Regions from separate parts of the Tissierella pigra genome, predicted to be linked through region 3. Evidence: riboswitches for the same ligand, from Rfam matches in the RefSeq annotation. Region 3 holds a riboswitch; each other region holds the start of a gene.
What was found. A riboswitch is a leader RNA that binds a small molecule or an ion and turns the genes downstream of it on or off. The one in region 3 is predicted to bind S-adenosylmethionine.

Region 1 (6,518 bases), 600 kb from region 3:
ATAGATCTGTCATAGTTTCTATTAATATTAAGTCTACTCCGTTTTTTACACCTTGAATAATTTGATTCTTAAAAATATTATAAGCCTCTTCAAATTTCAATGTTCCCATAGGTTCTAATAGTTCTCCAATAGGTCCTATATCTAAAGCTATATATACATTCTTTGTTCCAATGGCTTTTTTTACATTTTTAACTGCCCCATGGATTATTTCCTCAACAGTATATCCGCTATTTTTAAGTTTCAATTCGTTAGCTCCGAAGGTATTGGTAGTTATAATTTTTGAACCTGATTCTATATATTTCTTATGTGTTTCAACTATTATTTCAGGTGATTCAATATTTAATTTCTCTGGTATCTCTCCTATCTTTAATCCTTTATCTTGTAAAATAGTACCCATAGCCCCATCAAATACTATAATTCCTTCCTCTAAATAATCTCTAACTCCCACAGCTAGCATCTCCCTTACTAAAATTACATATGCTATATTTATTACAATTTAAACAACTATTTTCTTCAACTTCTATATCTGTGCTTATTACTCCAGCTATTGCCGTAACTGATTTTCTAGGTATTAATATACTATTAGTTGAAGCCGTTAATCCTATTACTTTTTCAGCCCCTAATACTCCTAAAAATTCTTTTTGAATTTCTATTGGCAAATCTCCATAACCTGGACTATATCTTAATGTTAATTTTCTATTATCTTTAACAAGAACATTAGATATTTCTTTACATAATCTATCACATACCTCTTCAATAGCAACAGTAGCACAAGTATCCAATATTAAAGCCTTGGTCATATCTATCTTTTCATAATATCTTATTCTAGTATCCACATCATGACCTAAAGTCACAGCCATCAATATACAAATTTCAGACTTATTTAAATGTTTTTTTATATCATTTCCTCTTAATCTTAGATTACTATTATCTAATCTAATTTCTCCATTCCATCTTTGTATATGAAAAAAATTATAAATACTTTTTTCTTTCTTTAAACAATTTATTTCATATATAGACTCATCTATTAGTCTATCTGTTATACTATCTATTTCTTGATTTCCATGTCCTAAATATCTTAGAATTTCAGCTTTATTCTTTAAAGTATCAATCATAATAAATGACCTCTTTACATTATAAATTTAAAAACTTAATTAGTATATTATCTATTAGCCTTTAAGTATCTTATATTAAATTACACTTTTTCTATTGATTGAACTTAATATAAATTCTATATTCTTAGATATATTTTTGGCTATATAAGGATTATTCATAGTATATAGATGTATTCCATCTACTCCAAAAGAAGCTAAATCAACTATTTGTTCTAGAGCAAAAGCTATTCCAGCATCTCTTAGTGCAAGTTTATCATATTCATATTTGTTCATAATCCTAAGAAATTTATTTGGAAGTTTAGCACCACATAATGAAACTACTCTTTCAATTTGCTTTTTATTTATTACTGGCATAACACCTGCTTGTATTGGACCCTTAATTCCTTTTTGTTTTGCTTTATCTAGAAAATCATAAAAGTATGAATTATCAAAGAAAAGTTGCGAAATAAAATAATCAGCCCCAGCTTCTTCCTTTAATTTTAGCACCCTAATGTCTTTATCAACGTCCTTTTTACTCTCTATATGTCCTTCTGGATAACAAGCAGCAGCTATTCCTAAATTTCCACTTTCTTTTATATATTGTATAAGTTCTTGAGAATTATTAAACTCTCCTATTCCTATGTTACCAATATCGCCTCTAAGGGCTAATATATTATATATATCTTTATCTCTTAGTTCTCGAATTATGGAATCTATATACTCTTTACTTGAACCTATACAAGTTAAATGAGCTAAGGATTCAATTCCATATCTACTTTTAATAAAATGTGATAACTGACAAGTTCTATTATTATTAACACTTCCGCCTGCCCCGTATGTAACACTTATATAGTCTGGATTTAACACACTTAGTTCTTCTATGGTATCATATATAGTTTCCACTGGATAATCAGGCTTTGGGGGAAATATCTCAAAAGAAAAAACTAATTTTTTATCTTTAAATAATTGTTTTATTTTCATATTACCTCCTATATATCTTTAGAATATTTAATTATACATTATATATGTAAATTGCTTAATCTCTTTAGATTACAGCAATTTACATATAATTTGTTCTTCTAATTTATAGTCTTTTCAAGGGCTTGAGCAATATCTTCTATTAAATCATCTATATCTTCTATACCTATTGATAATCTTATTAAATCTGGAGTAACACCTGCTTTTAACATTTCTTTTTCGTTTAATTGTGAATGTGTAGTACTAGCTGGATGAATAACAAGAGATTTAGTGTCTGCCACATTGGCAAGATTTGAAAATATTCCTAATGATTCTATAAATTTTTTTCCTTCTTCAATCCCACCCTTTATTCCAAATGTAAATATAGAGCCTACTCCTTTGGGAAAATATTTTTTAGCAAGATTATTATACTTATTTCCATCTAAACTAGGATAGTTTACCCAAGAAACTAAAGGATGATTGTTTAAATATTCAGCTATTCTCTTTGCATTATATACATGTCTTTCAACTCTCAATGATAAGGTTTCAAGACCTTGTAGAAATAAAAAAGAATTAAAAGGACTTATTGCTGCTCCAGTATCTCTTAAAAGTTGTACTCTAGCTTTTACTATATAAGCCTCTGGTCCTATATCTTTGGCATATACTAGACCATTATAGCTTGGATCAGGTGTATTAAAATCTTTAAACTTAGGATTATCTAACCAATTAAATTTACCAGAATCTACTATTATTCCTCCTATTGAAGTACCATGTCCTCCAATGAATTTAGTTGCAGAATGAACTACAATATCTGCTCCAAATTCTATGGGCCTTATAAGATATGGTGTACCAAATGTATTATCGATAATTAAAGGTATATTATTTTCATGTGCAATCTTAGCTACAGCCTCAATATCAATTATATTTATTCCAGGATTACCTATACTTTCTATGAAAATTGCCTTAGTCTTTTCATTTATAGCATTTCTAAAGTTTTCTACTTCATCTGAGTCTACGAATACTGTATTTACTCCATATTTAGGTAATGTTGTAGAAAACAAAGCATAAGTGCCTCCATAGAGAGTACTTGCAGATACTATTTCATCTCCAGCACCAGCAATGTTTAAGATTGCATAAGTAATTGCAGCTGCTCCAGAACTAACAGCCAATGCTCCAACTCCTCCTTCTAATGCTGCCACTCTTTTTTCAAAAACATCTGTGGTTGGATTGCTCATTCTTGTATAAATATTTCCTTCTTCCTTTAGAGAAAAGAGATTTGCTCCATGTTCAACACTATTAAATACATAAGATGTAGTCTGATATATGGGAACAGCTCTAGAATTAGTTGTCTTATCGATTTCTTGTCCTGCATGTACTTGTAATGTATCAAATTTATATTTTATTTCACTCATTATAATCTCCCCTTTATTGTTTTAAATTTATTTGTTGCATAATAATAAATAAAGCTTCTATATAAAAAAACCTCCTTTCCTAATTTTTTATATTAGATGAAAAGAGGTTACATTTATATTCTATATAAACATTATCTTCTCATCTTCCCATAGTAACTTACACTTTGGGTAGGATTTGGCACCTTTTCAGACTGATCTGAAGGTTGCCGAGGTTTCTTAGGGCCTTTCCCTCCACCTCTCTTGATAAGAATATTTAATTGTTGATTTTTAAAATTATACTTATCTGCAATAAAAAAACCTCTTTAGCTAAAAAGAGGTAAAATTATCGTAATCTTATCTCTCAGCCAATGCCGTAGGATTTAGCACCATTGTATTTAATACTGGTTGCTGGGTTTCATAGGGCCTTTCCCTCCACCACTCTTGATAAGTCTTAATTTTAAATTAAACTAATTATATTAGATATATAAATATATGTCAACAGTTATTTTCTTTATTTCTTGATATTTTTATATTTTAATATTATTTCACCATACTTCTTGCAACACTATTCCATCCAAATATACCTCCAGTGTGGATAAATAATATATTCTTATGATTATCAAATGTTCCCTTTTTTATTTCCTCTACTAGGCCATACATAGCCTTTCCAGTATATACAGGATCTAAAATTAAACCTTCTAATTTTGCTAATTTATGAATAAATTCTATTTCATTTTCATTACTTAGAGCATATCCACTTCCAATATATCCATCTAAAATATCTATATCTTTTTTGTCTACATGAATTTCCTCTCCTGTATATATGGAGATTCCTTTAAATAATTTTAATACTATGTTTTTGAAGTATTCTGCATCATCACAGATATTTATTCCATAAACTACTGCATTATTATCTTTTATATAGTTTCCATAGTATAATCCTGCATAAGTACCACCTGAACCAACAGTACTAACAATGGCATCAAATTTTATACCTAATTCTTTTTCTTGGGACAATATTTCTTCCACTGCTGCACAGTAGCCTAGAGATCCTACTCCATTGGAAGCTCCCATGGGAATTATATATGGCTTATATCCTTCTTTTTCTAGTTCCTTTTTTATATTTTCCATAATGTTTTCTATATGAGAATTAAATTCTTCTGGAGCAACTAATTTTATCTTTGCTCCCAATATTTTATCTAAAAAATAGTTTCCTTCCAGTTCTGAATCCTGATTACCCCTCAGTACAAGATATACTTCCATACCTAGTTTTCTAGCTACTGCCGCTGTAGCTCTAGCATGATTTGATTGTATGCCACCACAGGTAATTAGATAATTACAACCATTATCTATGGCTTCTCTAACAGCATACTCCAATTTTCTAATTTTATTTCCTGATATTTCACCTCCTGTTTGGTCATCTCTCTTTATATAGATTTCTTTACCTAATTCTTCACTTAGTCGACTTAGCTTTTCGATTTTTGTTGGTAAATTTGCAAAGTTGAATTTTTCTGGTAATCTCATAAACACCCCTCCAATATATAGTTTAAATTAAAAATCTTTACAATATTATAGTATCAGAAGGTACTAATCCTTTCAAACAAAACCTTATCTAGGAATCATTAACACATTTCTATTAAATAAAATTATGAATCCAATTTATATCAATAAAAAGCATGGACTTTTTTAGCTTTAAGTTATATATTATTAATGTAATAATTTTCAACAACAAATATTTAGTATTATAATTTATTTTATATAAGATTCTAATATTGAATATTTCCCTTATAACTAATTTAAGAGGTGATTTTCTTGTTTAAAAGATTTTCAAAACCCCCATGTGATGAAGCATCATGTATAGTTAAATATGTAGAAGATTCCCTAAACGGAATATTGGTAGAAAAACCAAATGTTAAATATCCTATACATATTCAAGTATTTGAATACTTTCAAAAATTATTAGATAATGAAAATAAAATGTCTGAGTCAACTAAAGAAATACTTCATATACTTACTGCATTAAGTAGTTTCGATGTAGGGATGAAACATATTTCAAATCAATTAACGGATTTTGCACATGAAATGTCCACTTTAAGTGAATCCAATTTAGCCATGGTAGAAGAAACAACTGCAAGTATGAATCAAGTAAATGAGTCTGTTATAAATACTTCAAAAACTTTGGAGAGTTTATCAGCTGACTCTGAATTATTAGCTAGTAAAAACAATCATAGTATGGACTTACTTAAAGAAGTACAGGCTTTAAAGGATAATGTTATAGAAGATACTGGAATTATGAGTGAAAAAATACATCAACTAGTTAACTTAGCCACAGAAGTAGGTAAAATAGTAGATAGTGTACAATCTATAGCAGAACAAACTAATTTATTAGCATTAAATGCAGCTATAGAAGCCGCTAGAGCTGGTGAACATGGAAGAGGTTTTGCAGTTGTAGCTCATGAAATTAGAAACTTGGCTGATAATACAAAAGAGCAGCTTAATGGAATGAGAGAGTTTGTAAATAATATACATGGAGCAGCCCATGAAGGAAATGATAGTTTAAATCGTACTTTAAAATCTACAGAGGAAATGAATGAAAAAATAGAACTTGTCTATGATATAGTCACCGAGGATATAGAAATGCTTAAAACGGTGTCAGTAGATGTAGATAATATTCATAAATCTATGGAAAGTGTAAAATATGCAACAGATGAAATAAATCAAGCTATGGAAGCATCTACTACAGATTCTGAAAGACTTACTCATATGACTCATAGTATCCATAATGATGCAATACAAACTGTAGAATTTGCAAAACAATTATCTCAAATTGATAATCAACTTTCTACGATTGTATCTACCATGTTTCAAGGGTTAAAAGGTGGAGTTCACGGCCTTACAAACCAAGAGATACAAAACATTATAAAAAACGCCAAAATTGCTCATTTAAAATGGTTAGATGTTCTTAACCAAATTGTAACAGAAATGCACCTTTATCCTTTACAAACCAACTCAAAAAAATGTGCATTTGGACATTTTTATCATTCAATTAAAATAGAACATCTCGAAATTAAAGATG
Region 2 (6,518 bases), 3.0 Mb from region 3:
AGGGATTAGTAAAATATTTATTTGAAAATACTAATGTTGAGGTGCTAAATGCAATAGCCTTAACGCGTAATATACCTTCAAATAGAGTAATTCAAAAATGTGGCTTTGAGTATATAAATATTATTGAGATTGAAAATGAGGAATTTCATCATTATAAACTTAGTAAAAATCAGTGAAAGTAATTCTTCCATTGAAAAAATGTTCAAGTCTATGGAGGGTTGAACATTTTTGATGTTCAATTAAATTTGTATGCCAATTTATAACAGCCATGGTAATTATGATATAATAAAATTACTATATAATTATAGAAAAGAAGGTATTAATACATAAGAATATAATTGAATGGGGATAGTGGAATTAGCAAAGGGGGTATTTTATGAAAAGAGAATTAAGGATATTGGTAATAAATTTAATCATAATATTATTAGCAGTAGCCTTTATAGTAATTTCAAGAAATATTAATAAATCAAAAGCTACTGAAGCAATTTCAGAGTTTAAGAAACATCCTAAGAGAGGTGATTTATATAAACTGAGTCCTAAGAATATTAGAACTGTAAAGCAAAAAATAAATGGAGATTATATTAGAGGACTACATTATATTCCTAATGAAATCCATCATAAAGGAGTTGTAATTACATTTGGCGGGTCAGAAGGAAGCATATATGAGACCATGGCAGACTATTTATCAAGTGATGGATATGAAGTTGTTGCAGTATATTACTTTGGTCAGCAGGGGCAATCTGAAAATCTAAGCAAAGTTCCTTTGGAGATATATGAAGAAATTTATTCTTATATAAAAATAAATTGTAAAAATATTGATCAGATTACTATAGTAGGCATTTCCCGTGGAGCTGAGTTAGCTTTATTGATGTCTACATATTATGATAGTATCAATAATGTTGTATTATTTGCTCCTTCATCTTATGTTTTTGGTGGAATAGATTATGGAAATCCAGCTTGGATATATGAAGGTAAGCCCTTAGAATATCTTAATGGAGAAGTTAAAGGTATACCATTCATTCAGTTGTCTCTTTGTTACGGTTTAAATAAACCATATAAAAATATAATAGGTTCTGATGCTATTATAAAAAACAGCTCTAACCTAGAAGAGTCAAGAATTAAGGTAGAAGATTCCAATGCAAGGATATTGATATTTTATGGAACTAATGATGAGGTCTGGAATTCAAAAGATATGTCTAAAGTTATTGAAGAATATGCTAAGAAGGAAGTTATGATCTATGAAAATAAGGACGCAGGGCATAGTTTTGGGAGTCCAATGATAATAATGAATAATATGTTTAACGGTGGAAATTTAGATGCTAATATTGAAGCAGACCTAAATAGTAAAAAGATAGTTCTTGAAACTCTTAAAATATGGCACGATAATTAGGAAAAGAAAAATGTTTTTAGAAGAGGTGGTTTTGTGGAATTACAAGGAAAATATAATATAGCAAAGGTATTTACTGATAATCTTGAAGAGGGTGCAAAGGAGCAGATAATTGAATTACTAAATCAAGATTTCATTAAGGACTCTAAGGTTAGAATAATGCCTGATGTACATCAAGGTATGGGTTGTGTAATTGGATTTACAGCGTGTATGGGTGATAAGGTAATACCTAATATTGTTGGAGTAGATTTAGGATGTGGTATGATTACTGTAGAACTAGGAAATATAGATATAGATTTACCTAAATTAGATGATATAATACACAAAAGAGTCCCATCAGGAAAATCTACTCATAATGAAAGAAGATTCAAGTTTGATAAATTAAATAATTTATATTGTTTTAGAGATTTGAAAGATACTAAAAGAATTGAAAGAAGCATAGGAACATTAGGAGGGGGCAATCACTTCATTGAAATTGCAGTAGATAGTAAGAACAGCAAATACTTAGTAATCCATTCAGGCAGCAGAAATCTAGGAAAGCAAGTTGCAGAAATATATCAAAGACTGGCCATAGACTTATGTAGTGGAAAAGAAGATTATTTTATTAAAAGAGATGAAATAATTACTGGATATAAAGCAGAAGGTAAAAGAAAAGAAATAAAGAAGGTGCTTGAAGAACTGAAAAAGGAATATGATAATCTTCAGCCTAGCTACCCAAAAGCACTATGTTATTTAACTGGAGAATATAGAGAAAAATATTTACATGATATGAAGATTTGTCAAGAATATGCAAGTTTAAATCGAGAGATGATGGCAGATATTATTTTACAATCTCTATTTGAAAAAGGATTACATGAGTTTACCTACTTTGAAACCATTCATAACTATATTAATTTTAAAGATAATATTATTAGAAAAGGTGCTATATCAGCTTATGAGGGAGAGAAGGTCTTAATCCCTATAAATATGAGAGATGGCTCTATAATCGCCATAGGAAAGGGAAACCCAGAGTGGAACTATTCAGCACCTCATGGTGCAGGAAGGCTTATGAGCAGAAACGTTGCCAAGGAATCTGTCAATTTAGATGATTTTAAAAAAAGTATGGAAGGGATATATTCCACATCAGTAAATGAATATACCTTAGATGAATCTCCTTTTGCATATAAACCAATTGAGGAAATTCTCAATAATATTGGTGAAACTGTTGAGATTGTAGATATAATAAAACCAATATATAATTTTAAGGCATAGGGAAAATATTGTTGACATATTTACACCTCTATGTTAATATGATTAATAACTTAATAGCTTTACTTATCAAGAGTTAGGGTAGAGAATTAGCTCCATGACCCTACACCAACCTGTTATTTAACAAGGTGGTTCTGCTAATGCCGATAATATAGATTCGTGAATCTACCTTCTTAGCATTGGCTAGGAAGGTTTTTTTAATTACAATTTAATATTTTCTTATCTAGAGAGGTGGAGGGACTGGCCCAATGAAACCCAGCAACAGTTTTAAGCTATGGCTTAAAAAATGTGCTAATTCCTGCGGCGAAAGCTGAGAGATAAGAAGCGGAATTATATTTTTATATAAAAATCCCTTCTTATTTTAGAAGGGATTTTTCAATTATAAAAGGAGGAATAAAGGATGAAAAAGGAAATCAAATGTTTAAATGACAGATTATATATAGGTGGATGTAATAGATGGGTCTAGTAATCAATGAAAATATTTCAGCAATAGATCTATTAAGAAAGGATAATATAGACATTAATTTTCAAGGAGACTTTCAGGACTCGCTGAAAGTATTGATATTAAATTTAATGCCAAATAAATTGGATACTGAATATCAACTATTGAAATTATTGGGAAATAGTTTTGTAGATATACAAGTAGATTTTCTATATGTAAAATCACATAAACCTAAAAATACAAGTTTGAATTACTTAGAAATAGCTTATAAAACATTAGAGCAAATAAAAAATACAAATTATGATGGCATGATAATAACAGGTGCTCCCCTAGAATTTGTGGATTTTGGTGATATATCTTATTGGAATGAGTTAAAGATTATAATGGATTATTCTAATAAATATGTCAAGTCCACTATATACCTATGTTGGGCAGCAGTAGCAGGACTGTATTATAACTATAAAATACCTAAACATATCATTGATAAAAAGGTAGTAGGAATATTTAGTCATGAAATCATAGGAAGAAATTCTCCGTTATTTAAAGGACTTGAACAAGAAATAATCACCCCACATTCTAGATACTTTGAAATTAGAGAGGAGGATATAAGAGATATAAAAGAATTAGAGGTTTTATCTAAATCTAATGATGTGGGAATACATATATTAGCTGAAAGGGAAGGAAAGGCAATATATATTACAGGACATCCAGAATATAATACAGATACTTTGAAAAATGAATATAAGAGAGATAGAAATAAAGGATTAGTACCTAATTTGCCTAAAAATTATTTTCCCGATGATGATTTTTCTGTAATACCTAAAAATACATGGAGGAATCATTCACAGAGATTAATAAATAATTGGATAAGATATTATTTAGTATAAGGAAAGGGGAGTAGCAATGTTAAATATTGGATTATTAGGATTGGGAACAGTAGGAGTAGGCATTGTACAGATATTAGAAGAAAGAAAGGACTATTTAGAGAAACTTATAAAAAAGGAAATTAATATATCTAAGATACTGGTAAAGGACATAGAGAAAATAAGAGATGTAGAAATAAATAGAGGAAAGCTTACTACAGATGTTCATGAAATAATGGAAGATAATAGTATTGATGTAATTATTGAAGTTATGGGTGGTTTAGATAAGCCCTATGAATATATAAAGGAAGCATTAAGTAGAGGGAAGAATGTAATCACAGCAAATAAAGCTGTAGTAGCAAAACATTTAGAGGAGTTAACGGATTTAGCAAGGAAAAATAACAAGTTTTTTCTATATGAAGCTAGTGTAGGTGGAGGAATTCCAATTATAAAACCATTACAGGAGCAAATAAATATAAATGAAATACAACAAATAAAAGGAATTTTAAATGGAACTTCAAATTATATACTGACAAAGATGGTAACAGATGATTTAAGTTTCACAGAAGCCCTAGAGATAAGTCAAAACTTAGGTTATGCAGAAGCAGACCCTACTGATGATATTGAAGGCTATGATACTAGAAGAAAACTTAGAATTTTATCTACTATTGCATTTAAAGACAGGATAAATGAAGATAATATCTCATGTTATGGAATCAATAGTATAAGTTTTAAAGATATAAGAAATATAAAAAATATGAATTGCACAATTAAGCTATTAGGTACAGCAGTTTTAAATCATAATAGATATTATGCTTCTGTTGAGCCAGTTATTTTGAGTCAAGATTCTTATTTAGGTAAAGTTGATAATGCTAAAAATTTAGTCTCTTTTATAGGAAATATGGTCGGAGAATTAAGGTTTTTTGGGGAAGGTGCTGGGAGATTTCCTACAGCTAATGCGGTCTTAAGTGATTTAATAGATATTACAACCAATACTTATCCAAAAGTAAATTTAGGAATGAATGTGAATTTAGATAATATGAACGGATTATATAAAGGAAAATATTATATGAGAATTGATACTAAAGAAAATATTGGGGATAAAATAGAAAAATATATTAAGGATAATGGGATTATAGAGAATATGCTCGAAAAGCAAGAGAGTATTATATTTACAACTAAATCCATATCAAAAGAAAAATTAGAAAGAATGGCAGAGTTGTTCAAGATAGACAAGAAAGATTATTTCACTGCAAGATTAGAAGTGTAAAAAGGGTGTGATTTCATGATTATTCAAAAATATGGAGGGAGTTCAGTAGAAACTACTGATAAAATCATTCAAATTGCTAAAAAAATAATTGAAAGAAAGAAAAGTACTAAAAATATTATAGTTGTAGTTTCAGCTATGGGAAAAGATACAGATGGATTGCTTGAATTAGCAAAAAAAATATCTTCAGAGCCTATGGAAAGAGAATTAGATGTATTGTTATCCATAGGAGAACAGCGTACAATATCCTTATTATCCATGGCATTAAATACTTTGGGTCATAAGGCTGTTTCTTTAACAGGAACACAAGCTGGAATAAATACTAAAGGAAATTATACTAGGGCAAGTATAGAAGATATTGAAAAAAATGTAATAGAGAAATATTTGGAAGAAGGAAATATAGTAATTGTAGCAGGGTTTCAGGGAGTTAATGAAAAAGGAGATATTACAACTTTGGGAAGAGGGGGTTCTGATACTACAGCTGTAGCTTTAGCTGCTAAATTTAACTGTCCTTGTGAAATATATACAGATGTAGATGGAATATATTCCATTGATCCTAAGTTATATAAAGAGTCTTGTAAGATATCAGAAATAAATTATGATATTGCCCTGGAAATGGCTAGATTAGGTGCTAAGGTAGTTGATAAAAGAGCTTTAGCCTTGGGAAAGAGGTATGAAGTACCAATATATGTTGGAAATAGCTTCAAAGAACAGTTGGGAACGAAGATAGGAGGGGAAAGCATGGAAGAATTGAAAATATTATCATTGTTGGTAGATGATAATCAAGTAGAGGTAAGGATAAAAAATATTCCAAATAAAATAGAGGAATTATCTAATGTATTTAGAATATTAGGAGGATATAATTTAGATATTGGGATGACAGAAAACAATTTAATAGATGAACATATAAATATATCCTTTATATGTTCTAAAGAGTATATGAAATTATTTCCCTCCATAAAGAAGGATATAGTAAACAATGTAGATAGATTTATAGATGTGGAAACAAACCATACTACTAGAATATCCATAGTAGGTACTGGGAGAATAAATCAAGCTAAAGTCACATCAGAGATATTCGATATAGTAAAAGAATTTGGTATGAAATATAAGAAATTCTGTACATCTGAACTAAGCTTATCCTATTATTTTGAAGGTGGAGATATAAAAGCATTAGTCAGCAGAATAGCCCAAGCTTTTAATTTATAAAATAAATAAGAAGATGATTTCTGTATTAAACAGAGATTATCTTTTTTATTCTAAATATTTTGTGTTAACTCTAAAAGAAAGGGTATTATATACATAAGTTAG
Region 3 (6,518 bases):
ATCATGTTTCTCCACTAGGGAACTAACTTTGTCTCTATTTGGAATGCCATTCGGATTAAATAGACCTTTTATTTCAGTATAAGGGTCTAGCAAATCTATTCTAAGTACATTTATATTCCACCATCCAGAAGTGGTAAAACGCATTATTTTTTCATAGACCACTCCAGAAGAAATATTATGTTTTTCTACATTCTCATATATAGAATATGGCATGTTTACAGTAATTTTAGCAGCAAGAGCTGGACCAGTTGAAGTAAATACAGTTGTAGCAGCTAAAATAGACACAAAAACCTTTTTAATATTTTTTTTCATTAAATCACCTCATTATAATTTACCTTTTTTTCCTAATCTGCCTAAGATTGCTTGTCCAAGTATTATTATATAGTTTAAATATATCAATTGGGTTACAATTATATTACAAGTTAGGAACAAATGACTATTGACAAAAAAATAAAAAAGAATTAAACTTTTGTTTAATTCTTTTTTTATGGTCGGGGTGAGAGGATTTGAACCCCCGGCCCCATGGTCCCAAACCACGTGCGCTACCAAACTGCGCTACACCCCGACATTTAATTGTTTGTTGTGTCTGTGTCACTCACTCGACTATTATAGTATACGATGGATTGGATAAAAATGCAATAGGTTAAATTAGTCTATATATAGCCAAAAATGGTGATATATAGATTGAAATTAAGATTATATAGATAAATTGAAGTATATCTATAAATATCTAGACATATCTTTAAAAATATGTGAATTTATAAAGGGATATTTAAAACAGGACAAAAAATCTTATGTTTTCTGTCCTGTCTTTAGAGTTAGTATTTAAGTTTTGATATGTCTCTATACATTTCTTCTGATAATTTTAGTAAATTCTTTGAGGCAAGTTCAATTTCTGACATGGCAGATATTTGTTCCTCAATAGATGCTGAAGTTTCCTGTGTTCCAGCAGCATTTTCTTCTGAAATTGCAGATAAACTTTCAATAATATTTATTATTTCTTCTTTTTTATTATTCATTTCATTACCAGAAGAATTTACATTTTCAATTGCTGCTCCAATTTTTTCAATAGCCTTTGCAATACCTTCAAATTTATCATTAGTAGTTTCTACACTTACTCTTTGCAGTTCTGTAGATTCTTTTACTTTTTCAACATTACCTACTGCATACTCTGTTTCTTTTGTTAGATCTTCTATTATATTTACTATTTCCTTAGTAAATTCATTGGAGTTCTCTGCTAATTTACGGATTTCATCTGCAACAACTGCAAAACCTCTTCCATGCTCACCAGCACGAGCTGCTTCTATGGCAGCATTAAGAGCCAAAAGATTTGTTTCCCTAGCTATGTTTTGAATCATATAACTGGCATTGTGGATTTTCTCAGTACTACGATTTGTATTTAAAATAATTTGATTTATCTCTTCTACAGAATCTTGATTCATTTTAGTTTTTTTTACTAATTCTTTAATTATTGCACTACCTTCATCCTTTAATGTTCTGACTTCATCTGTAGTTTTATTTAGTTCTTCAACATATTCTTGGTTTTTTTCTATAAGGTTTCCTAATACATTTATACTTACGGCACCTTTTTCTGTATCTCCTGCTTGGTCATATGCTCCTCGAGCTATTTCTTGCACGGTATTGGCAATTTCTTGGGATACCATAGTTGTTTGAGTACTGGTAGAAGCCAATTTTTCTGATGCAAGTTTTAAGTTATCAGATATATTATACATATCACTAAGAAGTTTTTTAATAAAGCTTTGTAAATTCCCTAGAGAATTAGAAATTTCTCCAAACTCATCTCTTTTACTAAGGAACTTATGAGATAGGATATTGGTAAAATCTCCAGATGCCATTAGATTTAAATGATTTTTTGCTATATTAAGACTATCTGAAATGGTTTTAGATATAAGAAACAATACGGTTCCCAAAATAATAAAGGAAATGGCACCTACAATTAAAACAATAATCATATTTCTATTAATTGCATCATTGGTATCTTTCATAGATAAAGCTATATTCAAAGCACCTGAAAACTTTCCGTTTATATTAGCAGGAACTACGAACTCATAGACTTCTTCTCCATTATCAAATATGGAGGAATAGCCTGTTCTTTCATTTATTGCCTCAATAATATTACTATCACTTATTTCTGTACCAATTTTATCACTATTACTATGAGCTATTATTTTATTACTAGGATCTATAAATCCAGCATAAACTATACTAGAATCTCTGGACAAATCATCTATAAGTTTTTGATATTGAAATTTTTCAGTTAATTCATGGACTTTATCGGCAGAAATAGCAACCTGAACAAATGCTCCGCCTTGTCCCTTTATTGCTCCAAATTTATAGTAAGAACCATTTTCAGATGCTGCGTCTTGTCTAATATCTTTTTCTATCATTTCGAGATCAGAACTTTGCATAAATTTAGCTAATGGATGATCAGAAGGTACAACCCATCCAATATCTCCACGAACTGTTGAGTATATCATTTCCATATTTTCATTATACCAATAGATATTATCTATAATAGAACTTTCTTTAATATTATCTAGGAGTTCATTATTTAAGTTATCTTGGTTTTTTATTACTGAATTTGCTGTAGCTCTCATGTTTTTTTCCAATACTTCAGTAATTGCCATAATAGAGCTTTCATTATCATTCATTCTACTTATTACTTGGTTTGCTAACTGAAAACCACTGGTTTTCTTTGCATTTAATATATTCCTCTTAAACAAATACGAGGTTCCACCTTCAATTACTAGTATTGTAATAAATAGAAATACTAAGGGAACTACAATTAACTTAAATTTAATGGTTTTGGGATTCTTACTTTTTTGATTTTCCTCACTAGGTTGAGATACTTTAAAGCTTGGCATTTTGGGTGTTAAATTTTCTTTTTTAAATTTTTTCATCTTTAGCTTTTTCACCTTATCATCTCCTATGTTATTTTGTAATTAAAGGTTTAACTAATATATACCGTATATTGATTATTTTACCATAAATAAAGCAAGTTTTTTACAAAAATTGCGATTATTCATTGTCAAAATTCAATCATTGAAGGTATAATATATTTATCGGAATGTTTGGAGGAATATTTATGTTAGAATTAATAGAAGAATTAAGGATAGAAATCATGGTAATTTTCTTTTCCATGTTACCTATAGTGGAAGTGAGAGGAGCTATACCTTTAGGTATATCACTAGGTCTAAGCCCAGTACATAGTGCAATTCTTGGTATAATAGGGAATATAATCATAGTTCCGTTTTTACTAAAGTTACTTTATCCTATTATGTCTTTCTTTGAAAAAACAGTGATTTTCTCAAAGACCATAGGGTGGATAAAAAGAAGATCTATGAAAAAATCAAGGACCATAAAAAAATATAGTCTTATAGGACTATTTATATTTGTTGCTGTACCAATACCTACTACAGGAGCATGGACAGGCTCTGTTATAGCATCTATGCTGAAGCTTGATTTTAAAAAGTCATTAATGGCTATATCTTTAGGAGTCGTATCATCAGGTCTTATAGTACTAACTATATCTTATGGTATAGTTTCAATATTTTAAATTGTTGACTAGGATTTTTTCCTATGATAAAATGTCATGTAGATAAAAAAATATAGTTCCTTATCAAGAGAGGTGGAGGGTATGGGCCCAATGAAACCCGGCAACCAGTATTTATATACAAGGTGCTAAGTCCCACAGAACTAAGTTCTGAAAGATGAGGTAAAGCAAACGCTAAGACCTTTTCTTTAAAAAAAGGTCTTTTTTTATGACCTAACCCAGTGAACGAACGTAGTGAGTGAGCTGTAGGTAGGTCAAACGCACCTACGCTGTCCGTTTTGTCTACAATTCGCTACGCTCATTGGACAAAAAGGCAATGAGAACCAAATCTATGCGAGGGTAGCGGGCAAATAGATTTGAGTTTCGAGACTGTGACAAATGACTTAACACAACGAACGCCAGTGAGTAAACAAATTGGTGTTTCGAGACTGCGACAACTGACCTAGTGTAATTCTAGGTCAAATATAACGACAAATTATATAAAATGACCTAATAGTAGGTGAATTTAAATTATAAAGAGGAGGAAAAGAAATGAAGAAATGGTTATTTACTTCTGAATCAGTAACAGAAGGGCATCCAGATAAAATATGTGATCAAATATCAGATTCTATACTTGATTCAATATTAGAAAAAGACCCTAATGCAAGGGTGGCATGTGAAACTACAGTGACTACAGGAATGGTATTAGTAGCAGGTGAAATAACTACAAAATGCTATGTAGATATTCCTAGAATTGCTCGTGACACTATAGAAAAAATAGGATATACTAGAGCAAAGTATGGATTTGATTCAGATACTTGTGCAGTACTTACTTCCATAAATGAGCAATCAGGAGATATTGCCATGGGAGTAGATAAATCTCTTGAACAAAAGACTAACTCAGAAGATATATTAGACCAAATAGGTGCTGGAGATCAGGGCATGATGTTTGGCTATGCTTGTAATGAAACTAAGGAACTAATGCCATTACCCATATCTTTAGCTCATAAACTGGCTAAAAGATTAGCAGATGTAAGAAAAGATGGCACTTTGGAATATCTAAGACCAGATGGAAAGACTCAAGTAACAGTAGAGTATCATAATGATAAACCAGTAAGAATAGAAAATGTAGTAGTATCCACTCAACATAGTCCAGATGTATCTTTAGATACCATAAGAGAAGACATAATAAAATATGTAGTAATGGAAATAATTCCTCATGAATTACTAGATGAGAATACAAAATATTATGTAAATCCAACAGGTAGATTTGTAACAGGTGGACCTATGGGAGATGCAGGATTGACTGGAAGAAAAATAATAGTAGATACCTATGGAGGATATGCAAGACACGGAGGGGGAGCTTTTTCAGGAAAAGATCCTACAAAAGTAGACCGTTCAGCTGCATATGCTGCAAGATATGTGGCGAAAAATATAGTAGCAGCAGGATTAGCAGATAAATGTGAAGTAGGTCTTTCCTACGCCATAGGAGTAGCTAGACCATTATCAATTTATGTGGATACATTTGGTACTGGTAAAGTAACTGATGGAGAAATAGAAGAATTAGTAAGAAAGCACTTTGATTTGAGACCAGCAGCAATTATAAAAGACTTAGACTTAAAAAGACCAATCTATAGTCAAATAGCGGCCTATGGACACTTTGGCAGAGAAGATTTAGATTTACCATGGGAGAAAATAGATAAAGTTGATTTATTGAGAGGATAACCCTCTCAATAAATCTCCAGTGAATAACTAAGAGTGAATAGTGAATAGTGTGTACGACCTGCGGTCTTTACCTAAATAGTTTCAAGTTTACTTGAAACTTCCATAACTATTCACTTTTAACTATTAAATATTAACTAATAAGGGAGGCGAGTATATGTTACTGGAAGGTGTCATTGAAGAAGTTAGATTCAGAAATGAATCCAACGGCTATACAGTTGCAAAACTTAATACATCTGATGGACCAATTATTATAGTAGGTAATACTCCCTTTATTAATTTAGAAGAAACTGTAAAGGTAGAAGGAGAATGGATATATCACCCTACTTATGGAGAACAACTTAGCTTTACAACTTTAGAGGTAGTAGTACCGTCTACCTTAAAGGGAATAGAAAACTATCTTTCCTCTGGACTTATACCTCATATTGGACCAAAGACGGCTAAAAGGATAGTGGAGAAGTTTGGCATGGATTCTTTGGAAATTATCCAATATAATCCAGAAAGACTAAAGGAAATTAGTGGAATAGGGGATAAGAAGCTTGAAGGAATAGTTGAAGCTTATAAAGAACAGAGAGAAGTAAGAGATATAATGGTATTTCTTCAGCAATATGGAATTACAGTAAACTATGGTATCAAAATATATAAAAAATATGGTAAAGACACCATAAATATAATAATGGAAAATCCCTATAAATTATCTGAAGATATATACGGTATAGGATTTAAAACAGCAGATAAAATTGCAGAAAAAATGGGTATAAATAAGGAATCTTTATATAGAATAGAGGCAGGACTAAAGTATGTTATAATGGAATGGGCAGGAAATGGACATTCCTATGTACCTAAAGAAGAATTAATCTTAAATACCAAAGAATTGCTGGAAACAGAAGAAAGTTTAGTAGAAGAAGGTATAAGAAATCTTGGACTGAAGGGAAGTATTCATATAATTAGAGATGGTGAAGATACTCTAATTTATTACACTCCTTTTCATATTGCAGAAAATAATGTAAGTAAAAAATTAGTAGAATTGTCTCAAGTAAAATTAGAAGAACTATCAGTAGATGTAGAAAAGGAAATAAAAAGAATAGAGGAAGAAGAAACTATTCTATTTGCTAAAAAACAAATTTTAGCCATAAAAGAATCCTTAGAAAATGGTCTTGTAGTAATTACAGGTGGACCAGGTACAGGAAAGACTACTACCATAAATGCCATAATAAAAATATCAGAGGACTTAGGACTTTCA

Region 1: linked by a shared signal. The riboswitch ahead of KQI41_RS12630 (homocysteine synthase) and the one ahead of metK (methionine adenosyltransferase) in region 3 are both predicted to bind S-adenosylmethionine.
Region 2: linked by a shared signal. The riboswitch ahead of KQI41_RS00870 (homoserine O-succinyltransferase) and the one ahead of metK (methionine adenosyltransferase) in region 3 are both predicted to bind S-adenosylmethionine.

Annotation. Positions count from the first base shown of each region.
Region 1 is NZ_JAHLPJ010000001.1:2,571,739-2,578,256, forward strand. It holds gene KQI41_RS12615 (homocysteine S-methyltransferase family protein) at 1-457, opposite strand, end outside; gene KQI41_RS12620 (methionine synthase) at 438-1,115, opposite strand; gene KQI41_RS12625 (methylenetetrahydrofolate reductase) at 1,191-2,075, opposite strand; gene KQI41_RS12630 (homocysteine synthase) at 2,174-3,463, opposite strand; SAM riboswitch class I at 3,600-3,713, opposite strand; SAM riboswitch class I at 3,794-3,893, opposite strand; gene KQI41_RS12635 (D-cysteine desulfhydrase family protein) at 3,983-4,966, opposite strand; gene KQI41_RS12640 (methyl-accepting chemotaxis protein) at 5,255-6,518, shown strand, end outside.
Region 2 is NZ_JAHLPJ010000001.1:182,821-189,338, forward strand. It holds gene KQI41_RS00855 (GNAT family N-acetyltransferase) at 1-176, shown strand, start outside; gene KQI41_RS00860 (acyl-CoA thioester hydrolase/BAAT C-terminal domain-containing protein) at 377-1,390, shown strand; gene KQI41_RS00865 (RtcB family protein) at 1,424-2,638, shown strand; SAM riboswitch class I at 2,852-2,959, shown strand; gene KQI41_RS00870 (homoserine O-succinyltransferase) at 3,092-3,964, shown strand; gene KQI41_RS00875 (homoserine dehydrogenase) at 3,981-5,210, shown strand; gene KQI41_RS00880 (aspartate kinase) at 5,226-6,416, shown strand.
Region 3 is NZ_JAHLPJ010000001.1:3,175,635-3,182,152, reverse strand. It holds gene KQI41_RS15640 (phosphodiester glycosidase family protein) at 1-312, opposite strand, end outside; tRNA gene KQI41_RS15635 (tRNA-Pro) at 489-565, opposite strand; gene KQI41_RS15630 (methyl-accepting chemotaxis protein) at 819-2,936, opposite strand; gene KQI41_RS15625 (COG2426 family protein) at 3,107-3,577, shown strand; SAM riboswitch class I at 3,635-3,738, shown strand; gene metK (methionine adenosyltransferase) at 4,106-5,278, shown strand; gene recD2 (SF1B family DNA helicase RecD2) at 5,433-6,518, shown strand, end outside.